3 regions of the uncultured Bacillus sp. genome follow, and region 3 is predicted to be linked to each of the others. Evidence: predicted binding sites of a transcription regulator. Region 3 holds the regulator's gene; each other region holds the start of a gene.

Region 1 (4,290 bases), 150 kb from region 3:
GGAGGGGCTTTATGTTTAACTTACCAAATAAAATCACACTAGCTAGAATCGCATTAATCCCAATCTTCATGATTATCATGCTGACGCCATTTGACTGGGGCATGCTCGAATTTGGAGACGAATTGATTCCGGTCGCACACTTGGCAGGGGCTATCCTATTTATTATTGCATCCACAACAGACTGGATAGATGGATATTATGCCCGAAAACTGAATCTCGTCACAAACTTCGGAAAATTTCTAGATCCGCTTGCGGACAAACTGCTTGTATCGGCAGCGTTAATTATCCTTGTTCAATTTGATCTTGCTCCGGCCTGGATGGTTATTGTGATTATCAGCCGGGAGTTTGCCGTGACAGGTTTAAGGCTTGTCTTAGCCGGAACAGGAGAAGTCGTAGCTGCTAACATGCTTGGTAAAATTAAAACCTGGGCACAAATCATTGCGGTTTCCGCATTGCTTCTTCATAATCTTCCGTTTGAACTTGTGTCATTCCCGTTTGCTGATTTAGCACTGTGGGTAGCTGTCTTCTTTACTGTCGTATCAGGCTGGGAATATTTCGCTAAAAACTGGGAAGCGTTAAAAACATCTAACTAAGAAAGAAGGACTTCGTCATGGAATTTCCAAAAAAAGCAGAAATTATTGCAGTCGGTTCAGAGCTGCTGCTTGGCCAGATCGCTAATACAAATGCTCAATTTATCAGCAAACAGCTCGCTGAAATCGGGGTGAACGTATTTTATCATACAGCAGTCGGAGATAACCCGGAGCGGCTGAAGCAGGTCATCCGCATTGCTGAAGAACGTTCTGACTTCATTATCTTTTCAGGAGGTCTCGGACCGACAAAAGATGATTTGACGAAAGAAACGATTGCAAATGCGCTGGGACGTCCGCTTGTGTTAAATGAAGAGGCGTTCCAATCCATTGAGGACTATTTCAAACGAACAAAACGCACGATGTCACCTAATAACCGAAAACAGGCGCTTGTGATCGAAGGATCTGACGTACTGGCAAATCACTTTGGAATGGCACCGGGAATGCTCACAGAGCATGAATCGCGCTTTTATATGCTTCTTCCTGGGCCGCCAAGCGAATTGCGTCCCATGTTTGAAAACGAGGCAAAGCCTCTTCTGCTGAAAAAAATGGGTTCAAATGAAAAAATTGTGTCAACCGTTCTTCGCTTTTTCGGTATCGGTGAATCTCAGCTTGAAGCCGATTTGGAAGATATTATTGATGCACAAACCAACCCGACAATCGCTCCATTGGCGGCAGATGGAGAGGTGACGCTGCGTCTGACAGCCAAGCATGCTGACGAAAAGGAAACAGAGCGTCTGTTAAAAGAAACAGAGGCTGTTATTTTAGAACGTGTCGGTGAATTTTTCTATGGTTACGATGATACTTCCCTTGTAAAAGAGCTTTCTAAAGCATGTAAGGAAAAAGGCCTTACGATTTCCGCGGCGGAAAGCTTTACCGGCGGGCTGTTTTCTGAATGGCTGACGGATCTTAGCGGTGCTTCAAAACGATTTGCCGGCGGCGTTGTTTGCTATACAAACGACGTGAAACAGAATGTGCTTGGCGTCAAGAAGGAGACATTAGATCAATTTGGCGCGGTCAGCAAGGAGTGCGCATCAGAGCTGGCAAAGGGTGTTCAAAAGCTCACTGGCAGCGACATCGGCATCAGCTTTACCGGTGTAGCAGGACCTGATACTCAAGAAGGGCATGAGCCTGGACATGTGTTTATCGGTATTTCAGCAAATGGAAAAGAAGAGGTTCACGAGTTTCACTTTGCGGGTTCCAGAACGGGAATCAGAAAACGCGGTGCTAAATACGGCTGTCATTTAATCTTGAAGCTTTTAGAGCAAAAATAATATTTTCAGCACCTTATCCTCCTAAGAAAACATGATTTCTCTGATACATTATGATATTTTGATAGAAATCACGCCAAGAAAAAATCCGAATATGCGTTCGCTTTTTTCTTGGCAAATCCCTTCAAACAGGGTATAGTATATGTAGTGGTAACATAAAGGAGGAAAAAATAGAATGAGTGATCGTCAGGCAGCCTTAGATATGGCTCTTAAACAAATAGAAAAACAGTTCGGCAAAGGTTCTATTATGAAACTGGGAGAAAAGACAGATACAAGAATTTCTACTGTCCCAAGCGGCTCCCTCGCTCTTGATACAGCACTAGGAATTGGCGGATATCCGCGCGGACGGATTATTGAAGTATATGGTCCTGAAAGCTCAGGTAAAACAACTGTGGCGCTTCATGCGATTGCTGAGGTTCAGCAGCAGGGCGGACAAGCCGCGTTTATCGATGCGGAGCATGCGTTAGATCCGGTATACGCGCAAAAGCTTGGAGTCAATATCGAAGAGCTTTTACTGTCTCAGCCTGACACAGGTGAGCAGGCGCTTGAAATTGCGGAAGCGCTGGTTCGAAGCGGTGCAGTTGACATTGTTGTTGTCGACTCTGTGGCGGCTCTCGTTCCGAAAGCGGAAATTGAAGGCGACATGGGAGATTCGCATGTCGGTTTACAAGCTCGCTTAATGTCTCAAGCGCTTCGTAAGCTTTCAGGGGCCATTAACAAATCGAAGACAATCGCGATTTTCATTAACCAAATTCGTGAAAAAGTCGGCGTTATGTTCGGGAACCCGGAAACAACTCCTGGCGGCCGCGCGCTGAAATTCTACTCTTCCGTGCGTCTTGAAGTGCGCCGTGCTGAACAGCTGAAACAAGGCAACGACGTAATGGGGAACAAAACGAAAATCAAAGTCGTGAAAAACAAGGTAGCTCCGCCGTTCCGTACAGCCGAGGTTGACATTATGTACGGAGAAGGCATCTCAAAAGAAGGCGAAATCATTGATCTTGGAACTGAACTTGATATCGTGCAAAAAAGCGGTTCATGGTATTCTTATGAAGAAGAGCGTCTTGGCCAAGGCCGTGAAAATGCAAAACAATTCTTGAAAGAAAATAAAGATATCATGCTGATGATCCAGGAGCAAATTCGCGAACATTACGGCTTGGATAATCACGGAGCAGCGCAGCAGCAAGCTGGAGAGACACAAGAAGAACTCGAATTTGAAGAATAAAAATAAAATAAGTTTGAAATGATACAAAAGGCTGAGTAAAAAACTCAGCCTTTTTGTATTTTTGAAAAAAAAATGATAAGAATATTGCTTTTTTTGACAACTTTTTCAGTGCTTTATTCGTCTAACAAAACGTGTGCAAAATGGAATTTATTTTGGGAGGAAAAAATGAATGACAAGCCCAACCCGCAGAAGAACTGCGAAACGCAGACGGAGAAAACTAAATAAAAGAGGCAAACTTTTGCTCGGTCTTTTAGCAGTGATGATTTGCTTTACGATTTGGAATGCGCTTCATCGAAATAGTGAAGAGAACGAGCCATCTCAAGAAACTGCAGCAGTTTCAGATAACGGCCAGAAAAAAGAAGTCAAAAAGAAAACCGCCAAAAAAACAGAGGAACAAATCAAAACAGTCGACCGTAATCAAAAAATCAGCAATTATTTAAAAGAGATCGGTTTCAGCGGTACAGCCATGATTGTCAGAAATGGAGAAATCGTAACAAATAAAGGTTTTGGTTATGCAGACCGTAAACATCACATTCAAAATAATCCATTGACATCTTTTTATGTCGGTTCATCACAAAAAGCATTGATTGCAACCGCTATCTTGCAGCTTGAGGAAAAAGGGAAACTTCAAACAAGTGATCCGGTAAGTGCGTATTTACCAAATTTCCCTAACGGACAAACAATTACTTTGAAGAATCTGCTTACACATACATCGGGAATAAACGGTCATATTGAAGGAAACGGCGCAATCACTCCGGACGATTTAATAAAAGACGTAGAACATCAAGGAATCAAACGTCAGCCGGGTGTATGGGACTATAAGGATTCCAATTATTCTGTTCTCGCTTATATTGTAGCTGAAGTAAGCGGTGAGTCTTATGAACAATACATAACGAATCATATTTTTAAACCGGCGGGAATGACGCATGCAGGCTTTTATAAAACATATAATAAAGAACCTTATCCTGCTGTCGGGTATAAGCTGAAGGGCAGCAGAATGGTTACACCGTATATGCCCGATCTATCTCAGTTGTATGGAGCCGGTGATATTTATATGAGTGCTATAGATATGTACAAATTTGACCAAGCGCTGATAGACGGCAAACTGTATTCGCAAAAAAGCTACGAAAAGATGTTTACGCCAGGGAGCAGTTCCACATATGGTATGGGATTTTATGTTGCTCCCGGAAGCTATTCAAACCATGGTGTC
Region 2 (4,290 bases), on a different contig from region 3:
AAGGAAATCAAAATCCTTTATTATGTTTCCTCCAAAATTAGTATATAATGGGTCAGGGAAGGAGGAGATTCGGTGCTTAAGATTGATCACGTAACGAAGACATTTGGAGATTTTAAAGCTGTTGACGGATTGGACTTAGACATTCCGGAACAGCAAATGTTCGGTCTTTTAGGCGCAAACGGAGCGGGAAAAACGACGACGTTTCGCATGATCCTTGGCTTATTAAGCATTACGGAGGGTTCAATCAGCTGGAAGAGCCGTCCTGTGAATTATAATATCAGCAGCAAAATCGGTTATTTGCCGGAAGAGCGGGGACTTTATCCGAAAATGAAGGTAAAGGATCAGCTCGTCTATCTTGCCAGATTAAAAGGGATGGAGAAGCGGGAGGCTGTAAAAGAGCTCGGCATATGGCTTGAACGCTTCAATATAACAGATTATGAGAATAAGAAGGTAGAAGAGCTTTCGAAGGGAAATCAGCAGAAAATCCAATTCATTTCGGCTGTTTTGCATAAGCCGGAGCTGCTGATTCTTGATGAACCATTTAGCGGCCTTGACCCTGTCAATGTTGAGCTGTTAAAAGAGGCTGTGATTTCTTTGAAAAACAGCGGCGTTTCTATTTTATTTTCTAGCCATCGGATGGAGCATGTGGAGGAGCTATGTGAGAACCTTTGCATACTGCAGAAAGGAAAGCCGGTTGTGCAAGGCAAGCTGAAGGAGATAAAGCGTTCTTTCGGCAAAAAGAATGTCACCATTCACTCCGATGATGATCTGCGTTTTTTGCAGTCTCATGAAGGCATTCTCCAATGGAAGGAAACGGCCGGAGGCGTCAAGCTGCAGATCGCTAATGAAGACATTTCTCAAGAGATCTTTGCTATGCTTCAAGGAAAAGGGTTTATCAGAAAGTTTGAGCTAGAAGAGCCGTCACTGCATGATATTTTTATAGAAAAGGTGGGGGCCGTCTATGAATAAATTTTGGATCATGCTCTCTCATACATACAAAAATAAGATTATGGCTAAATCTTTTATTATTTCGACTGTCATCACAGTACTGCTTGTTTTAGTTGTAACGAATCTGGAGTCGATCATTTCTTTGTTTCAAGGTGATGATGCGAAAGAAAAAATCGCCGTTGTTGATGAAACAAACGAATTATATCCGATTTTCTCGAAGCAGCTGAAAGCGGTGGATACAAACGGTGATCTTGATGTGAAGCAATCAAAGCTATCGGAGGATGAGGCCACAAAGCAAGTCAAAGATGAAACGCTTGATGGCATGCTCATCATCAAACGCGATGAAAAAGGGACCATATCAGGAACATATAAAGCGTTAACGATTTCAGATGAAAGCACGTATCAAACGCTGCAGCAGGCGCTGACGCAAACCAAAACGGCTGTCGGAACGGCGGAGCTCGGCGTTTCGCAGGAAACGATCAGCAGCCTTTATGCGCCTGTTACTGTCGGACAGGAGGCGTTGAAAGAGGGAGCGAAGTCTGAGGAAGAGCTTGGTCAGACAGTAGGGCTTGTTTATATTATGCTGTTCGTCATTTATTTCTCTGTGATTATGTATGCCAGCATGATTGCGATGGAGGTTGCAACCGAAAAATCCTCGCGTGTCATGGAAATCCTGATCTCAAGCATGCCGCCGATTCAGCAGATGTTTGCAAAGCTGCTTGGCATCGGGCTCGTCGGGATCACACAGCTTGCTGTCATTATAGCAGCCGGCTCTCTGTCACTTAAGTTGAACAAAACGAGCGAAACGGCTTCATCTGTCGGCGGATTCCTTAATCTGACCGACGTTTCCGCAACCACTGTCATCTATGCTGTGATTTTCTTTTTGCTTGGCTACTTTTTATACGCAACACTTGCCGCATTTCTCGGCAGTGTCGTCAGCAGAATAGAGGACGTGCAGCAAACGATCACGCCGATGACGCTTTTGGTTGTCGCCGGTTTTATGATCGCGATGTTCGGCTTGAATGCACCTGATGCAGGATTTATTACGGTAACTTCGTTTATTCCGTTTTTTACACCAATGATTATGTTCTTGCGTGTCGGTATGCTTGATATTCCATTCTGGCAGGCTGCTACCGGAATCGGAATCACACTGCTCACCATTGTCATACTGGCTGTCATCGGCGCCAGAATTTACAAGGGCGGTGTGTTGATTTACGGCAATTCAAGCGCGTTTAAAGCGATCAAACAAGCACTTCGTTTAGCGAAAAACTGATAAAAACAGCCTGGGGATTCTCAGGCTGTTTCTTTATTGACAGAACGTGCATTCGTAAGAATTCGATGCTAAAATAAGGGTACTTCATCCTGGAAAGGAGCAGATTGTTGACTGATCTAACCTTTATTCATGCGGCAGATCTACATCTAGACAGCCCGTTTTACGGGGTATCGCATCTGCCGGAACCGATTTTTGCCCGGATTAAAGAAAGCACGTTTGCAAGCGTGAAACATATGATAGATGCCGCAGTGAGAGAAAACGTTGATTTCATTTTGCTGGCGGGGGACCTGTTTGACGAAGCCAATCGAAGCTTAAAGGCGCAGCTCTTTTTGAAAAAACAGTTTGAAAGACTGAGAGAATGCGGGATTTCAGTTTATGTGATCTTTGGGAACCACGATCATCTTGGCGGAGAGTGGACGCCGATTGAGTGGCCTGAGAATGTCCATATTTTTTCGTCCGCAGTTCCTGAAGAAAAATCGTTTTATAAGGAAGGCAGGCGCATAGCAAGCATTTACGGTTTCAGCTATCAGGCCAGAGCCGTGACCGAAAACCAAGCCGCCCGCTATCGGAGGTCGACTGACGCGCCGTTTCATATCGGTATGCTCCATGGCACGCTATCAGGATCTGAAGGACACGATCCGTATTGCCCGTTTACGCATGACGATCTCGTGAAAAGCGGAATGGATTATTGGGCGCTTGGCCATATACATAAACGCCAGATTCTTTCTGCCGAGCACCCGGCAGTCATCTATCCGGGAAACACACAAGCGCGCCATATGAAGGAGACGGGAGATAAAGGCTATTATCTCGTTCATGTGACTAATGGAGATATTTCTTATGAATTTCAGAAAGCGCATGATGTCCTGTGGGAAAAAGTGACAGTTGATGTGACAGAGGCAAAGAATATGACCGCCCTTTTCCGAATGGTTGAGGACGTGTTTTCGAAGCTGCGGATAAAGGGGAGCCCTGTTTGTGTAAGACTAGTATTACAAGGGCGGGCGCCGGAATGGCTGCTGGAGGCGCCGAAAGGCACCTTGGATGAGCTTCTCGAAGCCTTTCAGGAGCAAGAGGCTGAGGAGGAACAATTCGTTTGGCCGCTTTCATTGGACGATGAGACAGAAAATGAAGCAAACCTTACAAACCTTGATCCTTTTTTTGGCGGTTTATTTGCGGACATTGACCGCGGCGATCTGTCAGATGTGCTGGAAGGGCTTGAGCGGCATCCTGTGTACAGAAGGCACGCCGACCGGTTTAGCCAAGAGGAGTTACAGGAAATAAAAGAGCAGGCACAGATTTTATTGAAAAGACAGCTTAAGGTGCTTGAAATATGAGGCGGTGAAAGCTTTGCGAATTAAATCTTTACATATCTACCAATACGGGAAATTTTCCAATCAGACCTTTCACTTTTCCGCCTCGCCTGTCCAATTAATCTACGGATTAAATGAGGCAGGAAAAACGACGATGATGTCATTTATTGAAAGCATGCTGTTTGGTTTTCCGAAAACGAAAAAATATGAACCGAAAACAGGCGGTGTCTATGGCGGTGTTCTTGAAGCTGAACATCCTGAGTATGGGGCTGTGAAAATCGAACGGACGAAAGGGACTGCCGAAAAGCTGAGAGTGTACACAGAAAAAGGCGAAGTGAAGCAAGGAGATTTTTTAAAGCAGCTGTTCCAGGGCACCACAGACAGGGCGCTGTACAAAGCCATTTATTCGTTTGATGTATTCGGGCTGCAGGAAATTCACGCCTTTAATCGGGACAAGATAGGGGAATTTTTGCTGTTTTCCAGCTTGTTTGGCGCTGAAGCCGTATCTAAGCTTGATTCAAAGTTGACAAAGGAAAGCGAAAGGCTCTATAAACCAAACGGGCGAAACCCTCAATTGAATCAGGAACTGGAAACGCTCAAGCAACTGGGAGCAAAGCTGAAACAGGCTGAAGCAGAGGAAGCGGGCTATCATCAGCTTCTTGAGGAAAAAAGAACGCTTGAAGCCCGTCTTGCAGCCGCAGAAACCGAATTGAAAGAGGCGGCAGAACATATCCGAACGATTGAGGGAGCGATTGAGCTGAA
Region 3 (4,290 bases):
GCATTGTTACGAAAGAAACCGGCAGCCCTCTTCTTGTTTTAGCCATTCACGGAGGAGGTATTGAAGGCGGGACAAGTGAAATAGCGAGAGAGCTCAGCAAAGAGTACTCGTTGTATTTATTTGAAGGCTTAAAATCGTCAGGAAACTCAGTGCTGCATCTTACGAGCACGCATTTTGATGAGCCTCGGGCCCTGAAAATGACGGGAAGTCATGAATATGTCATTTCATTGCACGGATATGCAGAAGAAGATCAGCAGATCGAAGTCGGCGGTACAGATCGCGTAAGAGCGGCAGATTTAGTTGAAAAACTGCAAAATGCCGGTTTTCCTGCTGTATTGCTCGGTATGGATCATCCGCATGCAGGCGTAAGTCCGAATAACATCGCAAATAAATCAAAAACAGGTTTGAGTATCCAGTTAGAAATGAGCACAGGTTTTAGAAAATCTTTGTTCGGCGTTTTTTCTTTAAAAAGCAGATCTGTTACTCAAAATGAGAGGTTTTATGATTTTACAGAAGTGATGTCCCGTTTTATCAATAATAGCTACTGAAAAATAGGAGGCGCTAAGCCTCCTATTCCTCATGCTTCTCATTCGTAACGTCAGGAAACAGCTCATCTGCGGCTTCTGTTTGATACTGTAGAGTGTTATCCCTGGCTGACAGTTCATTTCGGAAGGTTTCATCCAGCACATTTTTTAGCAGATACCGATGAAAAAAGTATTCAAAAACAGTAAGACAGGCAGCGGAAAGTAGAGCAGCTGCAAACGGTGGGAAATCATTTCTTGTTTGGGTTAAAACAAAGACCCAAAGAATAACGAATGAAAGCCCAAAGTCAGCTAATGAAGCTGTAATATTGTTTGTGCGGGGAAGGACGAGCATGTCACCGGATAGATAGGAAACAAAACCTAGGAAAAGTGCAATAAACATCACACTTAAAAAGGGCGCGTGATAGACTCTGTCCAAAATCACATATAAAAGGGCGAGAGTGAAAGCAACCTTTGAAGCAAGAGCAATGATATGTTTCATTTGACCACCTAAATTGTTATTTTTGAAGAAAACCCTTAGCTGTAAACAAATTATCAAAAACATAAGTAATTCAATTCGACAGTCATTATTGTAAACAATCCGATGTTGTTTACACTGGTATTTTTTGCTGACTGCATGAAACTTTTTTGGGAAAAAGTCGTACATATGGATGATCAGCTTTCAAGGGGGAATGATTTGTGAAGATAAAAGGAATCAATCACTTATTATTTTCAGTTTCTCATCTGTATACATCAATTGATTTTTATCAAAAAGTGTTTGATGCCAAGCTTCTGGTTAAGGGAAAAACAACAGCATATTTTGATTTAAATGGCATCTGGCTTGCGCTTAATGAAGAACCTGGCATTCCGAGAAATGACATTATGGCGTCTTACACCCATATTGCATTTACTATTGAAGATCATGAGTTTGAGGAAATGTCAGCAAGATTAAAAAGGCTTCATGTCAATATTCTGCCTGGCAGAGAACGAGATGAACGCGATCGAAAATCAATTTATTTTACCGATCCAGACGGTCACAAATTTGAATTTCATACAGGAACCCTTCAAGACAGGCTTCGTTATTATAAACAGGATAAAACACATATGGATTTTTATGATTGAACGACCTCTTGATATTACACAGAACATATACATAAATCTTATGTAAGGTTAAAATATGGTAAAGGAGGGATGTGATTGAAAATAAAAATCTTAGGCTTAACAGCAGTTTTGATGTGTTTTTTTGGCAATGCCAGTCCCCATGCGTCAGCTTTAGATTTTGATCACAAAACAGACTTTATTTTAAATGACAGCACAAAATCGTTTGTTCTGGAAAATATCAGTGATGTTCCGGCGATCGACTATATTTTAGGCTATCAGTTTACGATCTTGGGAGCCAATACTTGTTCAGTTGAGATTAAACTTCAGCGAATGAGGCTTACGGGAGAATATACCACACTGAGCACGAAGCAATTCAGCGGCAGCTGGTTTGATTTTAGTGCTCAGGATAAGGTTTCTATCGATCCATTTCACCGATACCGTATATTTGCAGAAGAACACTCAGAAAACTGCACAAGTGTTCGGGTAAAGGGCAGTTATGGTATACAGTATTTACATTTTGATTGAAGCTCACGTTGATCAAGAAAAGTGAGCTGTTTTTTTAGAAATGTTGAACCAACTATACTGTGTACTAAATTTTCATTAAATTTCAATTGCCGCGCTCCTTAAATAACATGAAGCTGCATCATTCCACGACCTAAGAAAATGAAACATTTTTAAGGAGATAACGTCTAATGTGTTAAACGGACAATATTTTTATAAAAGTTTCCTGAAGGAAAGAAAATTTCTTGACTTCAACAATTGTTTGGTGGATAATTATGGTGTAAACATGATGTTCTTTTTCCTCCTATTCAGGCTCGCACCCAAAAGTCAGGGCGAGCCTGCTTTTTTGTACAATAAACCCCCTCTCCGTAAAGGAAGAGGGGGTTATTTCATGCATTTGATAGATCAATAGGTTAATGGACGGTTCTGAACACGCCAATCACTTTCCCTAGAATGCTGACATTCTGCAAGATGATAGGTTCCATCGTTGGGTTTTCAGGCTGTAAGCGAATGTGAGTATCCTCTTTATAGAAACGTTTTACCGTAGCTTCATCATCTTCTGTCATCGCAACTACAATTTCCCCGTTGTTCGCTATATTTTGCTGTTTAACGATGACATAATCCTTATCGAGAATACCAGCATCAATCATACTGTCTCCCATTATCTCCAGCATAAATACATGCTCGTCCGGAGGAACCATACGGTCAGGAAGCGGAAAATATTCTTCAATATTTTCTACTGCTGTAATAGGAGATCCCGCCGTGACTTTCCCGATGACCGGTACATTAACGACCTGACTTTGCGGAATGTCTACTTCTTCATCAAGTATTTCTATTGCTCTAGGTTTTGTCGGATCCCGTCTGATCAGCCCTTTTGTTTCCAAACGGGCCAAATGGCCGTGGACAGTTGAACTGGACGCAAGCCCAACAGCCTCTCCGATTTCTCTCACGGAAGGCGGATATCCTTTTGATTTAACCTCTGCTTTAATAAAACGGAGGATATCAAGTTGCCTTTTTGATAGCTTCGTCATTTTTCGCACCTCAAAACGTCGATTTTAAGAAGATTATAGCATGATTTTCCTTACAGTACAAACATAGGTTCGAAAAAACAATTGACAGAAACGTTTGTTCGTATATACTGAAATTATAAAAAAGCGAACAAACATTCCTGTTGGAGGTTATGGTCATGAGTAAAGAATCTATTATTTTTGTCGGTCTATTCTCAGTGATTTTGAGCGCGGTTATCCTTTTGCTGTCATATACAAGCAGCGGTCAGGAGCTTAATCAGTATGCTAAAATAAAAGTCCAGCAAGGCGACACACTTTGGTCAATTGCTGATCAGGTAGCAGATACAAAAAAGATAAACAAAAACGATTTTATTGAATGGGTAGCTGATAAAAATCATCTGCAGACGTCTGATATCCAGCCGGGAGATGAGTTGGTGATTCCATTGAAAAAGAAGCATCAGGATGCATATGAATTGGCAACTGTAAGATAGAGAGGAAAGATAGAAAAAATGAAAGCACTCATATATGCCCGCGTAAGCACAAATAAAGAACAGCAGGAAACATCATTAAAGCGGCAGATGGAGGAGCTAACGGCCATTGCAGCCGAGAACGGCATGGAAGTCGTCAAAGTAATTTCTGAAAAAGCCAGCGGATATGAAATTGATCGGGACGGTGTATTTGAGCTGCTTGATGAGATCAAGAATTCGGGAATCGATGTTATTTTGGTTCAGGATGAGACTAGGCTCGGCCGGGGAAATGCAAAAATCGCCCTGCTCCATTGTATCTACAGAGAAGGTGTGCAAGTCTATACAACGGCTCACAGAGGTGAACTGGAGTTATCGGAGGCTGACTCGATGGTGCTGGAGATCGTCAGCATAGTGGAAGAGTATCAGCGAAAAATTCACAACATGAAAATCAAGCGGGGAATGAAGCGTGCAGTAAAAAACGGTTTTAAACCGCAAAAAAACCTGAAAAACCAACATGAAAACAGCGGAAAAGAAAGAATAGAGGTCCCAATCTCAGAGATCGTCCGCCTAAGAGCGAATAAACTGACGTTCGCAGAAATTGCGGCAACGCTAAGAGGGTTTGGCTATGATGTGTCTAAAGCGACCGTCCACCGGCGGTATCAGGAATACATAGAGAATGATGAGACAGCCGAG

What was found. Region 3 encodes LexA, which represses DNA repair genes until DNA is damaged. Its sites were predicted from a motif close to CGAACATATGTTCG; they were not measured.
Region 1: a site for LexA is predicted at 1,948-1,961, ahead of recA (recombinase RecA). Genes of this name have one in related genera too.
Region 2: a site for LexA is predicted at 2,263-2,276, ahead of Q5C82_RS07125 (DNA repair exonuclease). Genes of this name have one in related genera too.

The regions. Positions count from the first base shown of each region.
Region 1 is NZ_CATYRA010000002.1:91,602-95,891, forward strand. Features, by position in the region: gene pgsA (CDP-diacylglycerol--glycerol-3-phosphate 3-phosphatidyltransferase) at 12-593, shown strand; gene Q5C82_RS04295 (competence/damage-inducible protein A) at 611-1,861, shown strand; gene recA (recombinase RecA) at 2,034-3,080, shown strand; gene Q5C82_RS04305 (serine hydrolase) at 3,250-4,290, shown strand, end outside.
Region 2 is NZ_CATYRA010000003.1:265,420-269,709, reverse strand. Features, by position in the region: gene Q5C82_RS07135 (ABC transporter ATP-binding protein) at 73-969, shown strand; gene Q5C82_RS07130 (ABC transporter permease) at 962-2,221, shown strand; gene Q5C82_RS07125 (DNA repair exonuclease) at 2,326-3,552, shown strand; gene Q5C82_RS07120 (ATP-binding protein) at 3,557-4,290, shown strand, end outside.
Region 3 is NZ_CATYRA010000002.1:240,107-244,396, forward strand. Features, by position in the region: gene Q5C82_RS04740 (poly-gamma-glutamate hydrolase family protein) at 1-548, shown strand, start outside; gene Q5C82_RS04745 (YndM family protein) at 571-1,023, opposite strand; gene fosB (metallothiol transferase FosB) at 1,221-1,643, shown strand; gene Q5C82_RS04755 (hypothetical protein) at 1,719-2,147, shown strand; gene lexA (transcriptional repressor LexA) at 2,537-3,154, opposite strand; gene yneA (cell division suppressor protein YneA) at 3,304-3,621, shown strand; gene Q5C82_RS04770 (recombinase family protein) at 3,640-4,290, shown strand, end outside.